2 regions of the Pseudohaliea sp. genome follow, and region 1 is predicted to be linked to the other one. Evidence: predicted binding sites of a transcription regulator. Region 1 holds the regulator's gene; the other holds the start of a gene.
The links. Region 1 encodes LexA, which represses DNA repair genes until DNA is damaged. Its sites were predicted from a motif close to ACTGTNTNTANANACAGT; they were not measured.

Region 1 (8,404 bases):
GATCTCGAGGCGCGGGACGCTGACCCCGCCCGGTTCGAGGTGCGCCGCTGCCGGGGCGAGAAGTTCCGCCCGGCCAACGAGGCGGCCGCCATGGCCGCCCGGGACGCCCTCGCGGAGGCGGGGTACCGGGTGAAGGCCCGGGAGGACAAGCCGACCCGCTCGAACCCGCCGGCGCCCTTCATTACCTCCACGCTCCAGCAGTCCGCGAGCACACGGCTGGGTTTCAGCGTGAAGAAGACCATGACCCTGGCCCAGCGTCTCTACGAGGCCGGCTACATCACCTACATGCGGACGGACTCCACCAATCTGAGCAAGGAGGCCGTCGCCAGCTGCCGGGACTACCTGGGTGCGAATTTCCCGGCCCGGTATCTGCCCGAGCAGCCGCGCGAGTATGCCTCCAAGGAGGGTGCGCAGGAGGCTCACGAGGCGATCCGCCCCTCGGATGTCAACGTCACCCAGGCCATGCTGTCGGGCATGGAGCGTGACGCGGAGCGTCTCTACGAGCTGATCTGGCGGCAGTTCGTGGCCAGCCAGATGACGGCGGCGGAATACACCTCTACCACGATCACCGTCGCCGCGGGCGACTACGAGCTCGCCGCCCGGGGCCGCATCATCCGCTTCGACGGCTACACCCGGGTGCTGCCGCCCACGGGCCGCAAGGGCGAGGACACGGTGCTCCCCGATGTCGACGAAGGTGACGAACTGAAACTGCTCAAGCTGGAACCCTCGCAGCACTTCACCACGCCGCCGCCGCGCTACGGCGAGGCGAGCCTCGTGCGGGAACTGGAAAAGCGCGGTATCGGGCGCCCGTCGACCTATGCCTCGATCATCTCGACGATCCAGGACCGCGGCTACGTTCGCCTCGAGAACAAGCGCTTCTACGCCGAGAAGATGGGTGATATCGTCACTCACCGGCTGCAGCAGAGCTTCAGCGACCTCCTGGACTACAACTTCACCGCGACCATGGAGGAGCACCTCGACGAGATCGCCGAGGGCGAGCTGGACTGGCGCGAACTGCTCGACCGCTTCTATGCCGACTTCCGTTCCCGCCTGGAGCGTGCCGAGCAGGCGCAGCCGGAGGGCATGCAGCCGAATGAGCCGACCATGACGGATATCGGCTGCGACAAATGCGGGCGGCCCATGCAGATCCGTACGGCGAGCACCGGTGTCTTTCTCGGCTGCTCCGGTTACGCGCTGCCGCCCAAGGAGCGCTGCAAGAACACGATCAATCTCATCCCCGGGGACGAGGCCATCCGCGAGGATGCGGACGAGGAGGCCGAGTCCCGGCTGCTGCGCAGCAAGCACCGCTGCAAGCTCTGCAATGCCGCCATGGACAGCTACCTCATCGACGAAAAGCGCAAGCTGCACGTCTGCGGCAACAACCCCGACTGCCCGGGCTTCGAGGTGGAGGAGGGCCGCTTCAAGATCAAGGGCTATGACGGCCCCGTGATCGAGTGCGACAAGTGCGGTGCCGAGATGCAGCTCAAGACGGGGCGCTTCGGCAAGTACTTCGGCTGCACTGCGGAGGGCTGCAAGAACACGCGCAAGCTGCTGCGCAACGGCGAAGTTGCGCCGCCGAAGATGGACCCGGTACCCATGCCCGAGCTGCCCTGCGAGAAGGTCGAGGATCACTACGTGCTGCGTGATGGCGCCGCGGGCCTGTTCCTCGCCGCGAGCCAGTTCCCCCGCAACCGCGAAACCCGGGCGCCCTTCGTCGACGAGCTGCTCCCCCACGGCAGCGAGATCGACCCGAAGTACGCCTACATCCTCGAGGCGCCGACGCAGGATGACGCCGGCAACCGCACCCAGGTTCGCTACAGCCGCAAGAATCGTGAGCAGTATGTAATGACCGAAGTGGACGGCAAGGCGACGGGCTGGAAGGCGCTTTATCGCGACGGCCGCTGGCAGGGCGAGGAGGGCAGCGGGGCCGGCGGCAGGAAAGCGGCAGCGAAGCGCAAGCCCGGTGCAAAGGCAAAGGCAAAGGCCAAAGCCGGGACCGGCAGCAAAGCCCGGACAGCAGCAAAGACAAAAGCAAAGACAAAAGCCAAAACCGGTTCCGGGAGCCGCTGACGCCGTGTCCCGGGGCCGTGCCAACCACCACCTGTACCTGGCGCGCCTGCTCATCGACGGCTGGGAGGCGCAGCGCGCGACGGGCGCCGCGCCGGCCGATCTCCTCGATGCGGCGCATGCGCCGGGGGTGCGCGAGCAGCTGCTGGCGGCCTACGGCTGGTACCTGCTGGCGGTGCTGGACCCCACCGGTGAGGCGGACGGTCCGCCCCCCCGCTGTTGTGATGAACTCCCGGAGCCGGCGGCGGGCAAGGCCCTGCCCGCAGAGCTGCGCGAGTTCGCTCAACTCGAGCGGGAGGGCTGGCTCGCCGCGCTGCTGGCGCCGCTTCCGGCGACGCTGCCGGTGCGGTCGCGGATGCCGGGGAATCTCCTCGCCGCCGAGCGGGGCATGCCGGACCCGGCGCAGGCGCGGGCCTGGCACCGGGCGCTGTCAGAGACCCTGGCGCGGATGAACGATTCGCTGGAAGAAAGCTGACACGGGCGCGGGCTCGGGCAGCGAAGGCGGCAGGGAACGGCGAGGGAGGGGCGTGTTGGCCCACCTCCGGGACACTGTTACCATTGACGTACACATTGCGCAAACGAGGTCTGCCGAGTGTCCACATCCCTGCTGGAGATCGTCGATCTGGGGAACGGGGAAGTCGTGCTGCAACGGGCCGGGGAAGATGCCCCGCCGCTCCTGCGCATCCAGTTTTCCGATGAATCGCGCATGTATGTCATGGATCACTGCCTGGAGGTGGCCAAGGCCATGATCCAGGCGGGTATCCAGGCCACGGCCCAACTCACGGACCAGGCCGAGGTCGAAATCGAGGAGGAAGTCGAGCAGGAAACCCCCAGGGTCCTGCACTGACGCAGCGGCGCTGCACGGAAGTGCCGCGCCACCTTCCCCCCCTTCCCCACCCGGCCCGGCGCTTCAGGTGCCGCGGCGCACAACCCCCACGCTCAGCCCCTCTATCACGCATGCCTGTTCCCGCAGGTCCACCTCGATGGGCGTGTAATCCGGGTTTTCTGGCAGTAATTGCAGGCGGTGCCGCTCCCGCCCGCGGCGCAGGCGCTTCACCGTCACCTCGTCATCGAGGCGTGCGACGACCACGTCGCCATCGCTGGCCACCCTGGTGCTGTGCACGGCGAGGAGGTCGCCGTCACGGATCCCGATCCCCACCATGCTGTCGCCGGTAACGCGAAGAAAATAGTCGGCGGCGGGGCGAAAGAAATCCGCCGGCAGCTCGCAGTAATCCTCGATGTGTTCCTCCGCGAGCACCGGGCTGCCCGCCGCGACGCGACCGACGATGGGCAGCCCGCGCTCCTCCGGCAGACGGATCCCCCGGGAGGCGCCGGGAATGATTTCGATCGCGCCCTTGCGGGCGAGCGCCTTGAGGTGTTCCTCCGCGGCGTTGGCGGAACGGAAGCCGAGTTCCCGGGCGATGTCCGCGCGGGTGGGCGGGTAGCCCGTGTCGTCGATGTGGCGCCGGATCAGGTCCAGGACCTGTTGCTGGCGGGCGGTAAGCTTGGCCATGGGGCTGTCCTGTGCATGCGTACACCACTGGAATTATATACAGTAGCGTGCAACCTGCAAGGCACCCGTCGGGCCCCGCTCGTCAGTAGTCCTCGAGTTCCCAGGTACCCTCGGGCTCGATACTGTTGACCGGGTTGCCCCAGCCGAGGTGAAGCGGTTCGTCCGGGTCGATGCCGTCCTCGTCGCTGAGCTCGAAGGGGGCGCGCCAGTCCTCCGGCTCCACTGCCTGGATGAGAACCAGCTCCCCCCAGCTTTCGCTATCGAACTCGGCGATCTCACCGTCGAGGTACTGCACCTCGATGCCGCCGCTGTGCTCGTCGATGGCGACGACCTCGAACAGGGCGGCGCTCTCTGCTTCCTTGTACCACTGGCCGATGGCCGGCCTGTGAAGAGTCATGCTATCGTCCTCCTCTCAGAAAGTTAGCAGGTGGGGGGCCGCTGTCCACGAACAACGCACGGCACCCGAGGCGTGCCGACCGGCGCCGATGGTGCGCCCGGAGCGGCCCTTTTCCTTTTACAATCAGGAACCTGTGCGTCGCCTCGGACAGGCGGCGGCACCCGCTTATAGGAGAAGCTCCGTGGTCTGTCCCAGTGTCATGCTAAAAATGTCTAAGCCTGCCCGGGTGGTGCGGTGAGCGTCGCGATCATCGGCGGGACGGGCATCGACCAGCTGGCCGGCTTCGAGCCCACCGGCGGCGAGACGCCCGAGACGCCCTACGGGCCACCCTCCGGACCGGTCGAGAAGGGGGCTGTCGAAGGCGTGCCGGTCCTGTTCCTGCAGCGCCACGGCAAGCCGCGCGCCCTGCCACCGCACCGCATCAATTATCGCGCCAACCTCTGGGCGCTGCGCGAACTGGGAGCGGCCGCCGTGGTCGCCGTCAATGCCGTGGGCGGTATCCACGAGGCCTGCACCCCGGGGCGGCTGGTGCTGCCGGACCAGCTCATCGATTACACCTGGGGTCGAGAGCACACGGTAGACGACGGGGGTGACAGCCCCGTGCGCCACTGCGATTTCACCGAGCCCTACGACCCGGCACTGCGCCGGGCACTGCTCATGGCCGCGCAGGAAGCGGGGATTGCCTGTCGCGACGGCGGCGTTCTCGGCGTCACGCAGGGGCCGCGGCTGGAGACGGCTGCAGAAATCCGTCGGCTCCGGGGGGACGGCTGCGATCTGGTGGGCATGACCGGTATGCCGGAAGCATCACTGGCCCGGGAGCTCGAGCTGCCCTATGCATCCATTTGCATGGTCGTGAATGCGGCCCCCGGGCTGGACGATCAGCCGCTCACGCTGGCGGCGATGGGCGAGGTGCTGGCCCGGGAGGCGGGTGCTGTGGCGGCGCTCTTGCGCGCCTTCCTCACGGCGCGTCGTCGGGTCTAGGCAGGGCCCCTTCGCGGCCGTGGCGTTCGGCCCAGGCCGGGTCCGCGAGTTGCTCGCCCAGGGCCTCGAGTTCCGCGGGCGCCAGCGGTTCGAGGCGCACGACCACGCCGAAGAGCGGATGGTCCAGGTAATGCGTTTCTTCGCTGCGCATGCGCCGCTCGGCCTCTAGCACGATGCTGTGACGCCAGGGCCAGCCGCCGGCGGCGTTCGGGTCTTCCGGGAGGCGCTGGCTCTTCGCACCCGGCTCCGCTCCTGGTGTATCGCCCCCCGCGCCCGGTTCCGCGCTTCCTGCCGCGCGTGCCGCCAGCCCTGGTTCCCCGGGCAGGAGCCCCTTCCGCTGAGCGTCTGCGGTTTCCTCCCCTTCCGGGCCCGGCCGCGGCGGGCCATCCCGCGTCGGAGTGCCCTCCGCCAGGTGCGCGTCCGGGCGCGGCGGCTCGCCGGCCAGCAGCGCTTCTGCCGGGTCCCGGCGCGGGAGAGGCGCCGGCTCCAGGGCCAGGGAGGCCGGGGCGAGGGGCGGCGCATCGGCCTGCCAGCCTTCAGGCAGGTAGCTGCCTTCGGTATTGAGCCAGAGGGCCGTTTCCAGGTGCAGGTAGCGGGAGAGGTAGAGACGCACGCTGCCCTGGAGCCGCGGCCAGGGCGCCTGGTCAGGATCCCCGGAGCGATCGAGGAGCAGGGGGATCGCGTCGGCCTCGGCGGTGAGCGGCTGCAGCCAGGCTTGGTGCCAGAGCACCTCGTAACCGTCGTCGCGGGCCAGGCGTGCGGCGGGCAGTGCCCTTGTATCAAGGGCGGTGAAGGCGGGCGGCAGCGGGGGCGGGGTGTTCGGATCGGGCGCGGTCCCGGGGTCGTTCGGATCCCCCGGCTGTGCGGCGCCGACGTGACCGTCGGGCCGCTCGGGCTCGAGGGGCAGCAGGGTGAGCAGGTCCGGCACGACCGGCGGTGGCCCGTTCGGGTCCGGTGCGACGGCCGGCGGCGCGAGGCGCAGCCGCTGCCGGCCGCGGTCGTCGATGCGGCTTTCGGCGCCGGGGTGAGCGGCGAGGCGCCGGTCGGCGAGGGCGCGGTCGACCAGGAAGCGGAAGCGCTCCGGGTAGGCGGTCTCCGGATAGACGGGCCAGGCCTCGGCCTCCAGCGCGGCCGCGTCCAGGTAGCGGAAGACCAGCAGTTCCACGCGATACCAGGGGGGTGCCTGGGCGTCCTCCTCGCCCAGGGCGGGCAGCGTCGCGAGGGCGGCGGCCAGGGCGAGGGCCGGGAGGCGCTCAGGCAGCAGGCGCATTGACGCCGGCGGCAAAGCGGTCGAGGAGCTTCTCCGCCAGGGCGACGCGTTGCGCGGGCTCCGGCAGCCGGGCGCGGATGCGGAGACGCGTGGCGCCGGCGAGCTGGTAGCCGGCGGGGTCGCCCTGTACGAGAGTGACGAGAGTCATGGGATCGACAGCAGTGGATTCCCGAAAATCGATGGTACCACCCTCCGGGCCGAGCTCAAGGTTGCTGATGCCCAGGGGTTCTGCGGCCACGCGCAGGCGGCCGATGGTGAACAGCTGTTTCACCGGATCCGGCAGCAGCCCGAAGCGGTCGATCATCTCCACCTGCAGCTCGCGGAGGGCGCTGTCGCTCCCGGCCGCGGCGATGCGCTTGTACAGCACGAGGCGTGTGTTGGTATCCGGGAGGTAGTCCTCGGGAATCAGCGCCGGCACGTGGAGGTTGATCTCCGTGCCCGCCGCGAGGGGGGCGTCGACGTCGGGCAGCTCGCCGCGGCGCAGCGCGGCCACCGCGCGCTGGAGCATGTCGAGGTACATGCCGAAGCCCACGCTCTGGATCTGCCCGCTCTGCTCGTCGCCGAGCAGTTCGCCGGCGCCGCGGATTTCGAGGTCGTGGGTGGCCAGCTGGTAGCCGGCGCCGAGGTCGCCCGCGGCCTCGATGGCGTCGAGGCGCTTGGCGGCGTCGGCGGTCATCGCCGAGCGGGGCGGGCAGAGCAGGTAGGCATAGGCCTGGTGGTGCGACCGGCCGACGCGGCCCCGGAGCTGGTGCAGCTGGGCGAGGCCGAAGCGGTCTGCGCGCTCGAGGATGATGGTATTGGCATTGGGGATATCGATCCCGGTCTCGATGATGGTCGTGCACACGAGCACGTGGGCGCGCTTGTGATAGAAGTCCGCCATCACCCGCTCGAGCTCCGTCTCGCGCAGCTGGCCGTGGGCGACGGCGACGGAGAGACCCGGCAGCAGCTCCCGCAGCTTGCGCGCCGTCTCTTCGATGGTGCGCACCTCGTTGTGCAGGTAGAACACCTGGCCGCCGCGCAGGGTCTCGCGGAGCACGGCCTCCTTGACCAGGGCGGCGCTCTGCTCCCGGACGAAGGTCTTGATGGACAGGCGCCGCGCGGGGGGCGTGGCGATGATGGAGAGGTCGCGCATGCCGCCGAGGGCCATGTTCAGCGTGCGCGGGATCGGCGTCGCCGTGAGCGTGAGGATGTCGACCTGCGCCCGCAGCGCCTTGATCGCGTCTTTCTGCTTGACGCCGAAGCGGTGTTCCTCGTCGATGACCAGGAGACCCAGGTCCTTGAAGCGGAAGTCGCTCTGCAGCAGCTTGTGCGTGCCCACGAGGATGTCGATCTCGCCGGCGGCCATGCGTTCACTGATCCGCCGTACCTCGGCCGCCGTGCGGAAGCGCGACAGCACCTCCACCTTCCAGGGCCAGTCGGCGAAGCGGTCCGAGAGCGAGCTGTGATGCTGCTGCGCAAGAAGCGTGGTGGGCACCAGCATCGCGACCTGTTTGCCGCTGGTCACGGCGACGAAGGCGGCGCGCATGGCCACCTCGGTCTTGCCGAAGCCCACGTCGCCGCAGACCAGCCGGTCCATCACCCGCTCGCTCTGCATGTCGTCGAGCACGGCGGCGATCGCCGCTTCCTGGTCCGGGGTTTCCTCGAAGGGGAAGGCCGCGGCGAAGCGGGCATAGTCGTCCTGCGGCAGTTCGAACGCGAAGCCCGTGCGGGCCTCCCGCCGGGCATAGACCTCGAGCAGCTGCGCCGCCACGTCCGAGGCTTTTTCGCTCGCCTTGCGGCGCGCCCGTTCCCATTGGCCGGAACCGAGCCGGTGCAGTGGCGCCAGCTCCGGCTCGCTGCCGGAGTAGCGGCTGATCAGGTGCAACGACGCCACGGGCACGTAGAGTCGTGCCCCATCGGCGTATTCGAGGGTCAGGAACTCCGCATCGGCACCATCGACGGCCAGGTTGGTGAGGCCGACATAGCGGCCCACGCCATGCTCGAGGTGGACCACTGGTGCGCCCGGGCGGAGCTCGTTGAGGTCGCGGAAGACGGCGTCCGTGTCGGCGGTCGCTTCCCGCTTGCGTCGCCGTCGCTGTGCAACCCGCGTCCCGTAGAGCTGGGCCTCGCACAGCAGCATGGGCTCGCCGGGGCCGAAATAGAGGCCCCGGTCGATGGGGGCGACGGCAATCGCGAG
Region 2 (8,404 bases), on a different contig from region 1:
GCGGAGCGCCCGGGACCCGGTCAATGACCTCCACCGGCGCATAGCGCAGGTCGAGGTCGCCGAGGGCGGCCAGGGGCACGTCCTGCGCGCGGGCGACGCCGGCGACACAGAGGAGCAGGAACAGGGTGATGCGCATCAGGGGGTCCTCCCGGCGGCCTGGCGCAGGCGCGCCGCGTTGCGCCCGATCAGGGCTTCGGTCCGCGCCAGGGCGGCGCGGGTGTCCAGTACATCCAGCAGGCGCTGCAGGCGCAGCTCTGCCTCGATCTCGTTGCTGGCTTCCAGGGCGGTGACCTGGGCCTCGATCCGGTCAGCGAGCACTGCGGCCTCGCCGAGCAGCTCCCGGCGGCGGGCCAGGTGCTGCGCCTCTGCCTGGAGCGTGTCCCACTGCCGGCGAAGGGACAGCCAGAGCTGGTCCCGGGCGATGAGGTAATCCCGCCGGGCCGCGCTCTGCTGGCTGCGATTGCTGCTGCTCTGGGTGCCGAGGAAGTTCAGCGGCATCTCCACGGCCACGCCGTACTGGTCCTCCGTGAGCTGCGGCCCCTCGAACTCGCGGGCAATGAGCGACAGGTTCCAGCTCGCCGTGGCCGGGGCGGACAGCGCGAGCTGCGTGGTCTCCTGCGCCCGGGCAGCCTCGAGGCGGCGCAGTGCCGGGTGGCTCTGCCAGTCCGGCACGGCGGGTGGCGGGCCGGTCTCGGCGAGGTCTGTCGGCAGGCTCGACAGGCCCGTGAGGGCCTCGAAGAGGCGCTCTTCCCGGGCCAGGGCCCGCTCGGCCTCGTCCACGGTGAGTTCCGCGTCGACCAGGGAGCGCGCGGTGATGAGCGCGGTGTAGCGGGGAATGGCGCCGCTGTCGGCGAGGCGGCCCAGGCGGTCGTTCAGCTCGGCGAGCAGTGACCGGCGCTCGCGCGCCGCGGCGAGGTCCAGGGCCGCCAGGCGGTGGGTCCAGGCCGCCTCGCGGACCTGGCCGGCGTAGAGCCAGCGCCGGTAGGCGGCGGCGGCCTCGGCGTAGTCGCTCGCCTGCGCTTCCAGTTCACCGTCGAGGCGCCGGCGCGCGGCCGACTTGATGGGCAGGTTCAGGCTCACTTCCGCCTCGTCGGTGCCGAGGGGCTCCTGGCTGTCGACATAGCTGGCAGAGAGCGTCGGGACCCCCGAGAGCCAGCTGCTGGCTTCCGGCAGGTCTGTTTCTCCCAGCGGGCCGGCGCGCTCCAGGGCGCCGGTGAGGGCGTCCCCGAGGGTGGCTGCGCCGGCCGTCGGGACGGCCGTGAGCAGGGCCAGCCAGAGGCAGAACCCTGGCGGCCGGTGGAGCCGGTATCGTGTCATGTATCCCTCCCTCTGCAGGCCGGGCCATACTAGGGGTTTCCTCCGCCGACGACATCCTGCACATGACCACGAAGGGCGCCTGCGGCAAATATCCTATGTTGCTAACCTGTTGTTTTTCAAAGATAAGGTGCCGCATGCCGGTATTCAGCTGAAGACGCCCTGCAGGTACCAGCGGTCGCGGCGCCGGTCCCGGAACACCCAGTAGCGGCCGCCGTCCCGGCCCTCGGCGACGAAGTAGTCGCGGCTCACGGGCGCTTCCCACCAGTTGTCCTCGATACGTTCCGGTCCGTGCAGCAGCACCAGGCGGCCGTGGCCGTGGAGGCTGCCGTCCCCGCCCGCGCGCAATGGCACGGGTTCCGGCATGAGCCAGAAGGGCCGCAAGGTGCCGCAGGCCGTTTCACTGCCGGCGGCGGGTTCGGCGCTGGTGGCCGTGGCACGTTCCGGAAGATGCTCGCTGCGGCAGGCGAGGTGGCGGATCGCCTGCTGCCCGAGGCGGTTGCGGAGCCGGTCGCGAAGGCTGGCCAGCGGCTCCGCCCCGGCTTCGGCGAAGAGGTCGCCCCCGCCGGGCGTGGCCGGTGCCAGCTCGTCGCAGCGGAGTACCAGGGTCTCCACGCCCCCGGCCAGCGGGTAGCGCTCCAGGCGCGTCTGGATGAGCCCGGCCCAGGTCGCCGCGTCGCCGGTTTCCGCGCTGGCGCGTACTGTGAGCGCCTGGCGCTGCCCGCGGGCACCGATAAAATGCCAGTGCAGGGTGCCGGTCTGCTGCTGCGTATTGCGCAGGAAGGCGACCAGGGCGTCCAGCAGCCGGCGGATCGCCGGCTGCAGTTCCTCGCTGCCGGTCACCTCGTAGCCGAAGCGGTGCCGGGCGCGGAAGCGCAGCGGCGGCTGGAAAGCGGGCTGGCGGTCGTGGGCGCGGCCGGTCACCTGCTGCAGCAGGGCTACCGCCTCGCGGCCGCAGCGCCGCCCCAGCGCCCGCTCCGGCAGGGCGAGGACATCGCCGAGGCGCGCAAGACCGGCTTCCTCCAGGGCCCCGAGCGCCGGGAGCAGGACCGCCAGGCGGGCGAGGGGCAGCGGCGCCAGCCGTTCCTCGAGGGGCTGCTCGAGGGCGCTGGCGGCCGGTTCGCCGGCGAAGCTCAGCAGCCAGGCGGCCTTCGGTGTCGGCGCGATGCCGCGGCAGTAGCTGAGGGCGCGCTGTGCCAGGCCCCGGTCGACGCGGCCCAGGAGCGCGGTGAGGCCCCCGAACAGGCGCAGGCAGCCGCCGATCTCGAGAAGCAGGCAGTCCTCGCGCCAGCGGTGCAGGACCGGGGTGATGCCGTAGGCCCAGCAACACAGCTCTTCCAGGCTGTCGGCTTCCCGGCCCCGATCCCGGGCCAGGAGCTGCAGCTCGTCGCCGGCGAGGGCCCGGGCGGTGGCGACACCCTGGCCCGGGGCCAGTCCCAGGGCGGCGGCGGTATCGTTGACCTGCAGCAGCCGCTGCCGCTCCACCAGGGCCAGCGGCCGCTCCTCGCTGCTGGCCTGGCATTCCAGCGCCAGCCGCGGAAAGCGCAGGCAGAGCCACAGGCTCAAGGCCGCCCCCCGCTGCGCGGCGGGCGAAGGTAAAACCCGGCCAGCTTACGATAGATACTGTACATGCATCCAGTATCTCCGCGCATCCCTCACCTGTCCAGCGCGCCATGCTCCCCGGGGGCGTTGGCAATCCGGTCGCCGCTGGGTCATCATGCGCGCCCTCGGCGGCGCCGTCCGCTCATCGCTTTTCACTCCCGGCCAGCAAGGAGCATCCCGTGTTTCGACCCTTTCGCCCGCCCCTGGCTTTTTTCCTCGCCGCCGGCCTCCTGGCCTGCGGCCAGGACGATGGCCCGGTGGCCTCCAGCGCCTCCACAGACAGTGGCGAGGCCGTCGTGTCCGACTTCCGCGCTTTCCTCGAGGAGGCCTATGCCGAGGACATGGCGCGCTATCCACTGACCGCGACCTACCGCGGCATCAAGACCAGGAATGACCAGTGGAACAGCGTCTCCGAGGCTTTCCAGGACGAGACCCGCGCGATCAACGAGCGCCGTCTCACCCGGCTGCAGACCTTCGACCGCGACGCCCTGCCGGCGGACGAGCAGCTGTCCTGGGACCTCTACAAGCTCAACCTCGAGCGTCTGCTGGCCCGGGATGCGTTCCGCCATCACGACTTTGTCATTACCCAGTTCTACGGTCCGCACACCCAGGTACCGAGCACGCTCATCAATATCCACCGGGTGAACAGCCTGGCCGATGCGGAGGATTACATCGGCCGCCTGCGTCGCGTCGGTGACTATTTCGACCAGGTGATCGCGCAGCTGGAGATCCGCACGGAAAAAGGGCTTGTCCTCGCGGACTGGCAGTATCCGCAGATCGTGCAGGCGGCGCGCAACGTGATCACCGGCGTGCCCTACGACGACGATGGCGAGGATTCCACGCTGTGGGCGGACTTCCAGGACAAGGTCGCAGGCCTCGCCCTCGACGAGGGAACCCGCGAGCGGCTCCTCGAGGAGGCGCGCACGGCGCTGGTCGAGGTCGTCGAGCCCGCCTACGAGCGGCTCATCGCCGCCGTGGAGACGCAGGCAGAACAGGCGGCCGAGGCCGATGGCATCTGGCGCTTTCCCCGGGCCGAGGACTACTACGCCACGCGCCTGAACTGGTACACCACCACGGAGCTCGGTGCCGACGATATCCACGAGATCGGCCTTGCCGAGGTCGCACGGATCCACGGCGAGATGCGCGCCATCATGGAGACCGTCGGCTTCGAGGGCAGCCTGCAGGACTTCTTCGCGTTCATGCGCACGGATGAACAGTTCTACTACCCGAACACGGACGCCGGCCGCGAGGCCTACCTCGCCGAGGCCCGGCGCAGCATCGACGCCATGCGCGAGCGCCTGCCCGAGTACTTCGGCCTGCTGCCGGAGGCGGAAATCGTGGTCAAGCGCGTCGAGGCCTTCCGCGAGCAGTCCGCCGGCAAGGCCTTCTACCAGGCGCCGCCGAAGGACGGCTCCCGCCCGGGTATCTACTACGCCAATCTCTACAACATGGCGGACATGCCCACCTATCAGCTGCAGGCCCTGGCCTTCCACGAGGGTATTCCCGGGCATCACATGCAGCGCGCCATCACCGTGGCCCTGGACGATATTCCCGAGTTCCAGAAGTACGCGAGCTTTACGGCCTACACGGAGGGCTGGGGCCTTTACACGGAGGAACTGGCGAAGGACATGGGCTTCTACGAGGACCCGTACTCCGACTTTGGCCGGCTGGCCATGGAGCTCTGGCGCGCCTGCCGGCTGGTGGTCGACACCGGCATCCACAGCAAGCGCTGGAGCCGCGAGGAGGCGATCGCCTATCTCCTCGAGAACACGCCGAACCCGGAGGGTGACGCGGTGAAGGCCATCGAGCGCTATATCGCCATGCCGGGCCAGGCCACGGCCTACATGATCGGCAAGCTGAAGATCATGGAACTGCGCGAGGAGGCGCGCCGCGCCCTGGGCGACGGCTTCGATATCCGCGCCTTCCACGACGAGGTACTGAAGGACGGCCCGGTGCCGCTGTCGATCCTCGAGCGTAAGATCGAGCGCCTCGTCGAGGAGACCCGGGCAGGCTGAGGCCGCCCCCGGGCGCGCGGCCGGGCGGCCGCGCGCCTTTTCCCGCCCGGGTTCCGCCTGGATCCCGCCTGGATCCCGCCTAGAGCCCGCCGTGCTCCAGCAGGTAGGTGATCGCGCCCTTGATCAGGAAACCCACGATGCCCATGGCGAGGGCGATGAACAGCACGAAGGTGCCGAGGCGGCCGGCATTGCTGCGCCGCGCCAGGTCCCAGACGATGAACACCATGAACAGCATCAGGCCGCCGACGCCGAGCGTTACGCCGTAGTCCGATAGCCATTGGTCCATGGGGTGGTCCGTCTTGGCTGTGTGCGTTTACTCGCTCACGACCTCGGTAGTGAGGGCGGTGCTGGCGGTCATGGAGTTGGTGATAAGGCAGGACTGCTCGGCCTTGTGGAGCAGGCGGTCGGCTTTCTCCGGGTCCGTGTCGGCGGGGATGCGCAGGGTGGCGCTGACCTGGACCTCGGTGAAGCGGGTGACGCGCTCGACGCGGTCGAGGGTGCCGGTGGCGCTGCACTCGATGCCGGTCCACTCGAGCTTCGAGGCGCGGGCGATGGCGCGGAAGCTGAGGATGAAACAGTCGGCGACGGCGGCCATGAGCAGGGACTCCGGGGACCAGCGGTCGCCCGGGCCGCCGAACTCGGCGGGGGCGGCGGTGACGATCTCCGGCAGGTCCGTGGCCTGGACCAGGACGTTGTCATTGTCGCCGGCGCTGGCGGATACGGTGTAGTGATGGGGTAACTCTTGCATGGGATGCCTCCCTGGCAGCCGGTGAATGCGGCGGATTTATACCCCATGGTGCCACGCCGTCGCTACCCGGTGCGACACTAGGCCACGGGGGCCGCGGCGGGGCTTGCCGCTGCCGGCGTGAAGGCCGGCAGTTCCCACAGCTGCGGCTGGCCGGGTACATCGTCGCTGGCCGGCAGGGAGACGTCGATGCCCTGGCGGCCGCCGCGCTGCTTGAGCAGGTGCACCTGGCGATAGGCCGGGAGCTGCAGCCGCAGGGGCGCCGGGGCGTGCGCCTGGGCCGCGGGCGTGGCCCGGAACAGGACCGCGAGGCTGTCGCCGGCGGTGGCCGCCAGCTGCAGCTTGCGCAGCTCCGCGTAGCGGTAGTCACCGGCGCCGAGCCAGCTGAAGACCGCGCTGCAGGTGGGGCTGCGCAGGGCCTGCTCGGTGCTCCAGAGCAGGTCCTCGCGGCTGCGCGGGTGTACCAGCAGTACCTGCTGTGTGTCGATACCGCGGGCGGCGAGCAGCGGCGCATAGGGCGTGCAGGGCGGGGCGATGAAGACCTGCCAGCGGCCGCGGCTGCTCAGCCGCTCCATGGCGGGGAGGAACAGGCCCATGGCGCCGAGGCCGTTGCTATCGCTGAGCAGTTCGACGGTGTTGCCCAGGGGCCAGCCGCCGTGAACCAGGGCACCGTCGAGGGCGGCATAGCCCGTGGCCAGCGTGTCCCGGCCGTGGTGGTCGCTGTTTGCCGGCGCGCCGCCGAAGAGCGGCTGGCCATCGCGGCCGAGCCAGGTGTCGCGGCGGCTGACGACTTCGCGCAATGCATCGTTCATGGTGTGCTCTCCCTGTACAAATACTGTATGCCTGTACAGTAGTCGCCGTTGCCGGGGAGCGCAAGCTGGCCGGGAATGACCTGCCCGAAAAGGCGACAGGTCGCTACGGGCCGGCGATATGCAGGAGCAGCTGCTCCAGGGCGAGCCAGGGGTCGCCCGGGCCGTAGCCCTTGGCGGCGGCATCCGCGGCCAGCGCCAGGGACAGGGCCGCGGCGGAGCTGGCCGGGTCGTGGCGGCCGAGCGCCGCCTGCAGCACGCCCATGCGTGACTTCCAGACCCGCCGCGCCGCAAGGGCCTGCTGCGGCCGCTGGCCGCCGGCGATGTCGCGGGCGAGCTCATCGAGCAGGCGCACCTCGCGGCTGGCGGCCCAGCAGGCCACCGCCGGCTCGACGCCCTCGCCGCGCAGCCCCTGCAGCATGCGCAGGGCGTGAGCGGTGTCGCCGGCCAGGGCGGCGTCGATGGTCGCGAAGAGGTTGTAGCGGGCGTTGTCGAGGACGCTGTCGGTGACCGCGTCCAGGGTGATGTGGTCTGTGCCGAGGAGTTTGAGCTTCTCGATCTCCTGCAGGGCCGCGAGGAGGTTGCCCTCGACGCGCTCGGCGAGCAGGGCGAGGGCGTCCCGGTCGATGCGCATGCCGGCGCCGCGGATGCGCCGCTCGAGCCAGCCCGGCAGTTCCCGCGGCCGCACGGGCCACACCTGCACCGTGCCGCCGGCGCGGTCGATGGCCTTGTACCACTTGCTATTGCCGGCGTTCCTGTCGAGCTTGCCGGCCACGATCAGCAGGCGGTCGCCGGGGTCGGCGAGTTCCAGGTACTCGCAGAGCGCCTTGCTGCCCTCGGTGCCGGGCTTGCCGCCCGGCAGCCGCAGTTCCACCAGCTTGTGCTCGGCGAAGAGCGACAGGTTCGCCGCGCAGTCGCGCAGGGCCTGCCAGTCGAAGTCGCGGCCGTCGGCGTCCAGGACCTGCCGCTCGCTGCAGCCGCCGGCGCGGGCCGCGGCCCGCAGCTGGTCGGCGCATTCCTGTACCAGCAGCGGCTCGTCGCCGCTGACGAGATAGACAGGCAGCACCGACTGCGCGAGGTGGGCCGGGAGCTGCTCCGGGGTGATGCGCATCAGCCGCTGCTGGCGGCGAAGAAGGCGATGCGGCGGATGATCTGCTGCGCCAGTTCCCCGCGCATCTCGTCGCGGAGGATGCGTATCTCCTCCGCCTTGCCCACCACGTTGCGCGGATCGTTCTCCATCTGCTTGGCGACCTGGGCCGTCTCCGGGCCCATGACCAGGGCGCCCTCGCCGTCGCGCACGGCGAAGGTGGCGCGCAGCGTCAGCTCGAACTCGGCGGCCCGGGCCTCGGCGTTGATGGAGAGGTTGCGCTGGGCGAAGCGCTCCGGGCCCAGTTCGAGGCGGTGCGTCGCTTCGCCGGCATTCACCCAGCGGATGCCGCTGGCCGTGAACCGTGCGCGCAGGACCCGGGTGAACTCGCTGTTCGGGCTCGCCGCCTGCAGGTGCATGGCCTGCCAGCTGTCCGGCAGCGCGGTACCGCCGCCGGTGCCGCGCAGGTGGAAGCCGCAGCCGGCCAGCAGCGTGACGACAAGGACGGCGGCGAGCCGTGGCAGCGGCGAGGCCATTAACGAGGCCATCAGCCGACCACGATGTTGACGAGCTTGCCGGGCACCACGATCACCTTGCGCACGGTCTTGCCTTCCAGGAAGCGCTGAGCGTTGGGCTGCGCCAGGGCCTCCGCCTCGGCCCCGGCCTTGTCGATGTCCGCCGGTACGGACATTTTTGCGCGCACCTTGCCGTTCACCTGCACCACCATCTCGATACTGTCGCGCGCCAGGGCGCTGTCGTCCACAGCGGGCCAGGGTGCCCAGGTCACGTCGTCCTCGTGCCCCAGGGCGCGCCAGAGGTGGTGGCAGGCGTG

Region 2: a site for LexA is predicted at 2,937-2,954, ahead of ACX93N_RS01100 (Y-family DNA polymerase). Genes of this name have one in related genera too.

Annotation. Positions count from the first base shown of each region.
Region 1 covers NZ_JBTOLW010000002.1:151,919-160,322, reverse strand. Annotated here, with positions in the region: gene topA (type I DNA topoisomerase) at 1-2,070, shown strand, start outside; gene ACX93N_RS01985 (hypothetical protein) at 2,075-2,542, shown strand; gene ACX93N_RS01980 (hypothetical protein) at 2,660-2,914, shown strand; gene lexA (transcriptional repressor LexA) at 2,978-3,580, opposite strand; gene ACX93N_RS01970 (DUF6763 family protein) at 3,663-3,977, opposite strand; gene ACX93N_RS01965 (S-methyl-5'-thioinosine phosphorylase) at 4,212-4,958, shown strand; gene ACX93N_RS01960 (CsiV family protein) at 4,936-6,228, opposite strand; gene mfd (transcription-repair coupling factor) at 6,212-8,404, opposite strand, start outside.
Region 2 covers NZ_JBTOLW010000001.1:237,668-246,071, forward strand. Annotated here, with positions in the region: gene ACX93N_RS01090 (efflux RND transporter periplasmic adaptor subunit) at 1-136, opposite strand, end outside; gene ACX93N_RS01095 (TolC family protein) at 136-1,317, opposite strand; gene ACX93N_RS01100 (Y-family DNA polymerase) at 1,462-2,880, opposite strand; gene ACX93N_RS01105 (DUF885 domain-containing protein) at 3,096-4,931, shown strand; gene ACX93N_RS01110 (DUF2788 domain-containing protein) at 5,011-5,217, opposite strand; gene ACX93N_RS01115 (OsmC family protein) at 5,245-5,679, opposite strand; gene imuA (translesion DNA synthesis-associated protein ImuA) at 5,757-6,488, opposite strand; gene holA (DNA polymerase III subunit delta) at 6,592-7,596, opposite strand; gene ACX93N_RS01130 (LPS-assembly lipoprotein LptE) at 7,596-8,120, opposite strand; gene leuS (leucine--tRNA ligase) at 8,120-8,404, opposite strand, start outside.